Linked DNA regions of Flectobacillus major DSM 103. The protein of the gene in region 1 interacts with the protein of each later gene in a pairwise test. Links are inferred from orthologs where the notes say so. Each region holds a gene or a part of one and is shown in the gene's direction. Other genes may lie near its edges. The genes, in order: ruvA and ruvC.

What was found.
Region 2: the proteins of ruvA (region 1) and ruvC interact in binary tests that used the Escherichia coli proteins (3 or more experiments, as listed by UniProt). The link is inferred for Flectobacillus major DSM 103 from one-to-one orthologs.

What each region holds. Positions count from the first base shown.
Region 1 is NZ_KE386491.1:876,158-879,264, forward strand. The notes cover bases 172-2,939. They hold ruvA (Holliday junction branch migration protein RuvA), read left to right. Parts: upstream 172-1,142; coding sequence 1,143-1,736; downstream 1,737-2,939. Other genes in these bases: FLEMA_RS0105470 (lytic transglycosylase domain-containing protein), read left to right, coding at 172-930; sov (T9SS outer membrane translocon Sov/SprA), read left to right, coding at 1,939-2,939. Outside these bases: more of FLEMA_RS0105470, read left to right, coding at 1-171; more of sov, read left to right, coding at 2,940-3,107. UniProt on the Escherichia coli protein: The RuvA-RuvB-RuvC complex processes Holliday junction (HJ) DNA during genetic recombination and DNA repair.
Region 2 is NZ_KE386491.1:2,306,498-2,309,699, forward strand. The notes cover bases 56-2,918. They hold ruvC (crossover junction endodeoxyribonuclease RuvC), read left to right. Parts: upstream 56-1,136; coding sequence 1,137-1,700; downstream 1,701-2,918. Other genes in these bases: FLEMA_RS0113160 (glycosyltransferase family 2 protein), read right to left, coding at 56-72; FLEMA_RS68440 (lysylphosphatidylglycerol synthase domain-containing protein), read right to left, coding at 69-1,043; FLEMA_RS68450 (hypothetical protein), read left to right, coding at 1,797-2,918. Outside these bases: more of FLEMA_RS0113160, read right to left, coding at 1-55; more of FLEMA_RS68450, read left to right, coding at 2,919-3,029; FLEMA_RS0113245 (thioredoxin domain-containing protein), read right to left, coding at 3,114-3,202.

The sequences.
Region 1 (3,107 bases):
ACAGGACCGGGCAATGTACGTCGGGCTATTCGCCGTTGTAATGGGGGGCAAACCTTTTGGGATATTTATAACTGCTTACCTCGCGAAACACGTGGTTATGTACCTCAGTACATCGGTATTTTGTATATGATGCACCATGCCGAATCGCATGATATTGTAGCAGAAAACTATGAGCAAAGAATTGAACACGATACTATCCAAGTGAATAACTACTTAGATTTAGACAAGCTGGCATCGTTGAGTAATATTAGTTTAGAGAATATCCAAAAACTCAATCCTCATGTATTAACTCATATATTACCAGGGTTTACACGCAATTTTGCTTTGCGACTTCCCAAAGAGGAATTGGCGTATTTTCGAGCTAATCGTGCCATGATTATGGATTCGGCATCAAAATTGCCAACAGGTATTGTAGGAAGTTTACAACAAGATGTACTGGCCGAAACCAAAACGTCAACCTCCGAAGATTCAACACCTAATACCAAAACTATTGTGTTGGCATCTAACCGTACCAAACAAGAGTTGGTCGAAGATGATGTAGAGGATGTGGTTATCAACAAAAAACCCAAAAAGAGTAGCTATAAAGTTAAGAAAGGAGATAATCTCTTTAATATTGCCGATAAGTTTAATGTAGAAGTGTACGACCTAAAGGTTTGGAACAAGCTCAAAAAATCGAATATTCAAGTAGGACAAACGTTGGTGATCTTCAAAGAAGTAGCCGTAACAAGCTCTGAAAAATACGCCAAGTCAAATCGTACTGAAAAAGAAGCAGTTCATAGTGGTAAAGTAAAATTCCATAAAGTAGAACAAGGTGATACCCTCTGGAATATTTCTCAACGATACGGTGGTATTTCGGTAGAAAAGCTTAAAAAAATGAATGGTATAAAAGGAAATGTTGTAAAAGCTGGTATGAAAATCAGGGTTTCGTAATTATCTTTTTCCTATTTGTTGATTTCGTATAAAAGTCCGCATCTATGCCGTTTGGCTTATGCGGACTTTTTATGTATTTTTGAAATTATCATTTCTCAAAACATAAAAAAGAGTATCTTTCTTGAAAAGTAAACGTTATAAGAAATAGCATAGAGCAACGATAGTGTTTACGTTTGCCAATGATTAAACACATATAAATTTTAGCAGTAATTATGATTGCCTATATCGATGGTAAATTGACTTATAAAGACCCCGCATACGTTGTAATAGATGTAAATGGGGTTGGATACGAATTAAAAATTTCTCTTCAAACCTACGCCGCACTCCAAGATGGAGTAGAACGATGTAAACTATTTACCTATCTGAATATCCGTGAAGATGCCCATATTTTGTATGGCTTTAAAGAACCTGACGAAAAATCCCTATTTCTTGATTTGATTAGTGTTTCGGGAATAGGGCCTAATACGGCTTTGATTATGTTGTCGTCGTTGTCGTCGGCCGAGATTCGTAACGCTTTGGTTTCGGAAGATGTAAAAACTATCCAGAGTATTAAAGGAATCGGTGCCAAAACAGCTCAACGGGCTATTATTGAGCTGAAAGATAAGCTCAAAAAAGAACAAATGTTGGCTGGCCCTCAAACCTCATTTTTACCTACTACAGGCTCAAAAGTGCGTAACGAAGCCTTGGCAGCCTTGGTTACTTTGGGTATTCCTAAAAATGTGGCAGAAAAGAGTATAGAGGCTATTGTGAAAAAAGAAGGCGATAACTTGACTGTAGAGCAACTCATCAAATTAGCCTTACGATAATTGACTAGGTGTAAGTAATATGGCTGATTTTGAGACAAATTTGTAAGAAATTTGAGGCTGTCACTAACCGTAATTTTGAGCGTAGGGAAGGAATACTAAGTAGTAAAAAAAGCCAACCCTCAAAAAATATTAAAGAGTTTTGGTCGTTGTGGCATTGTGCCACTTTGACATCACCTCTGTTTTGACTATTAAGCTGTAAACTGTGCAACGGAAAAAGTTTTACATACTTTCAGGTAGTTTTGTATTGTCAGTATTTGCGTCTTTAGCATGGGAGTTCCCTACGCTAGAGGAAAAAACTGTTTATACAACTAATAATACCCAGAATAGCTCTGCGAAAGCCGATACTGTTCGAAAATCTGGTCGTCGTCCTCGATATAGACTAAAAGACCGCTATACCAATCGTTTTTCAGATAAAACCCCATCGTCACCATTTATCATAAAAGATACCAAAACTACCTCTACCGAGTTTAAACTGGATTCGGTGGGTAGAATGGCAGTTTATGAAAAACTCAATAACCTTAACGATAATCCTGACTACAGGCCAGCTCAGCAGCTTTCAATAGCCGAATATGAAAAGGTTCAACAAAATCGTTTTGTTCGAGACTACTGGCGGAAATACGCTGCCGCACAAGATGGTAAAGATGACACCAAAGGGCGAGGACTATTGCCTAAAATTGAATTGCCTCCTGCTATTGATAGAATTTTTGGAGGAACTGAAATCGACTTCAAACCCAATGGTAATATATTACTTGATATAGGATATATTGGTCAGTTTATCGATAACCCAGCGATTCCTGTTCAGCAACGTTATATTGGTAATTTAAACTTTAATGAACAAGCTCAGATTAACTTTCAGGGTAAAATCGGTAATAAACTCAATCTCAATACCAATTTTGATACCAAGGCAAGTTTTAATTTCCAAAACCAATTAAAGCTTAACTGGCGTTCAAACGAAGAGGATATTCTTCAGAATATTGAAGTTGGTAATACTTCTTGGACACTCAATAGCCAGCTTATTCCTGGTGTACAGAATCTTTTTGGGGTAAAAACTCTTATGCGTTTTGGCAAAGTAGACGTAACTGTAGTGGCTGCTCAACAGCGTTCTAAACAAGATTGTATTACTCTGAAAGGTGGTTCGCAAGGCAAAAATTTTGAAATTCGTGCCGACAATTATGATGAAAACCGCAACTTCTTCTTATCGACGTATTTTCGTAACAAATATGAAGGGGCTTTAAAAAGCCTTCCTGTAATTACCTCGGGGGTTACTGTTACAAGGGTAGAGGTGTATGTGACCAACCGCTCTCAAAATACCGAGACACTACGAAATATTGTGGCTTTTTCTGACCTTGGAGAAGCCAGCCCCAATAATCC
Region 2 (3,202 bases), 1.4 Mb from region 1 along the record:
CCAAACTCCTAGCAAAACGCCATTGAGCAACGCATATAATCCAAGAATACTGATAAGAGGTATAAAAATCATTTTTTGGCAATAGTAAAAACAAATACACCCCCAACCACCACTGGCAATAAGATATTGATAAGCCACAGGCTGAGGGTTGCCGATACTACGGCAGACACATTGACATGGTAGTAAGTAAAGAAATAAACCGCCGAAAATTCTCGAATACCCAAATCGCTGATAAAGTTAAAAGCGGGAATTATGGTTTTGCTTAAAAATACCAATGATACCACAGTAAGTAGGTCTAGCAAGGGCAAATCGACATGACAAATCTTCAAAACAACCACAAACTGTACACTAAAAGTAAGATAACGCAAAAAAGCAATCCATTGAGTACTTATAATTTCTGACCATGAATATGTAGCTATGATATAAAAATATTGTTGAAGATAACTATACCAACGGGCATGGCTCAAATATTGACTCAGGGCATTGCGACTTACATATAACCCCAAAAGCACCATAAAAAATAGTCCACAACAGCCCAATACGATACCTTCTAGGTTGTTCCAAAGATGAAATTGAGCAACTAAACGCCACAATGCCACACAGCCCAATACCAGCGACACATAAAATTGTAAGGCATTGCCTAGCAATATAGCCCCAATACTAGCCGAGCGGTTTTTGTGGGTGAGTTTCCAGATTCGTCCCGCAATGTCGCCCATGTTGGCAGGCGTAATAAAGCTCAACGACAGGCCCAATAACACCGACTGATAAGCTGCCCAGAAAGACATTGGTTCTATTTTTTGGGCTAATAATTGCCATTTTCTGGCCTCTAAGCCCCAATTGACCAGCATTAATACAAAAACGGCTACAAAAGCCAAAACATTATTGAGTGTCCAAGTTTGTGACAAAGCACCTAGTAAATCGGCTATACCTTGTTGTTTTTCAGCGAATTTCTGTTGTAAAGCCCAAAGAATCCCTACGAAAACAAGGATTTTGCCTAGTCCTACTATCCATTTTTTAGGCGATTTTATCAGAGAATCTATCAATATTTTACACGGTTTAATGTTTACCTTTGTATTCATCAATCATTTACTTGGCAAGTTTTCTTTTGGATTTTAAAGAAAAATGCAACCCAAATTATGGCAGAAATATTAGAGAAAATTATTTTAGGAGTTGACCCCGGTACTCGATTTATGGGTTACGGAGTCATTTTGGTACAACGAGGCAATATATCTGTTTTACAGTATGGGGTAATTAATGTTAGCAAATATACTACCCAAGAATTGAAATTGAAGAAAATTTATGAACGAATCATAGGTATCATCGAAGAATTCACGCCCGACGAAATGGCAATTGAAGCTCCTTTTTTTGGAAAAAACGTTCAGTCGATGCTCAAGCTTGGGCGTGCTCAGGGGGTGGTTATGGCGGCGGCTTTGTCTCGACAAATTCCTATTGTTGAATACTCGCCCAAAACCGTTAAGCAGTCGGTAACGGGCAATGGTAACGCTTCAAAAGAGCAAGTAGCCAGTATGCTCGACCACCTCTTGAAAATGAAACTTGAACCTACGATGTTCGATGCCACCGATGCCCTTGGTATTGCGGTATGTCATCATTTTCATGGCAACAATATTATGCCTACCAATAAGGGTACTAAAAAAGGCTGGGGGGCATTTGTCAACGAAAACCCCGAAAGAATCAAATAATACCTCAGATTAACGATTTACAATGGTTGACGTTTTTGCCATTTACCTTGCTTCTTAGCACTTTAGGTTGTTCAATATTCAATAACCCTTTTTTCTATGCGACACCTACTATTACTTGTATGGTTGATATTGTTGGTGTCTTTTCAGTCACTAGCCCAGCTTTCGTATAAGCAAGGTATTTCGACGATTGGTATAAAACCTTCAGCCTCTTTGGTTACATTGGGTTTTCCGCAATCTATTCGCTCGGTCGATGGCTATGGGCAGCAGCCTATGGCGAATTTCCCTTATCCTTTTTTTTCGCTTCCTGCCAATTTTCGGGTCAATAAACAGGGGTCTACCGAAGTTTATGGGCTAGTAGGCTCGTTTGATTTGGGCGTTAATTATAGCAAGCTTCTCAAAAACAATCATATTTTCAAAGCAGAAATAGGGATTCATTATTCGCAATCACCGCATAGCTATTCGCTCGATAGCCCCTATCAGTTTTTTATCAAAAACAAACAAGCGGCCTCTTGGCATAATACCATCGCTACAACGGGCTACTCGGTTGGTATAATGTACACATCGGCCTCGAAAGGTCGGCGGGGTTTGGGCGAAATGCGCAACTACATAGAACTAGGGGCTAGAACGCTCAATTTATATAGCAAGTCGGCCAAAGACAATGATAGTTGGGTTTTTAACGGACAAGGGTTTAGTATTGAAAGCCATATCACACAGCCCAAAAGTAATATGATTACGCTTGAACTAGGCAAAACCTTTTGGCGACCAGCCGACGATATGCGGTCGTTGTCGTTTGGTATCAGAATTGGGATTCCGTTCGATAAAATGGTTGAAAATACCATTATTGGCTACCAAGGGAATAATCCTACTGGTGCAAATATTATTACCGAAGATGTTGGCTACCTTGGTTTTCAAATGAGTTATAACTTACCGATAAAGCAAATTTCACGCCCAATCAGAGAACACAAAACCCAAAGGCAATTTTGTGATATGCAACGCGAGGTATTGGTAAAAAAACAATTTGTAGTTCATTCGTTGGTATTACCGCTAGAATTATTTGACCACGAAAATGAAGATGGAGATATTGTTTCGGTATGTTTTAATGGGAAATATATTTTAGAAAAACATCTATTAACCAACAAGCCTAAGCTACTAGATATTTCTTTGGAAAGCGATAGCAAGAATATTCTGACCATTTTTGCCAACAATACAGGCAAAGAAGGAGCAAATACCACTGCTTTAAGGTTCAAAATCAATGACAAAGTAGAACAGATTATTTTGTATGCCGACAAGAAATCATCAGAAGCAATAGAGTTTGTTTACATTCCCTAAAATGCCTTTACCCACTTTTACACATACTTACACAAAATCCCAGTCATTTTCTTTGTGCAATTTCGTGTAAGTATGTGTCTACTATTAGCCCAAAATTTGTAGCCAAGCTTCCTCTACTGTTTGTACAGGCAGCTTACAAGTTTTGTTATAGCAAACGTAAATATTGGTTTGTT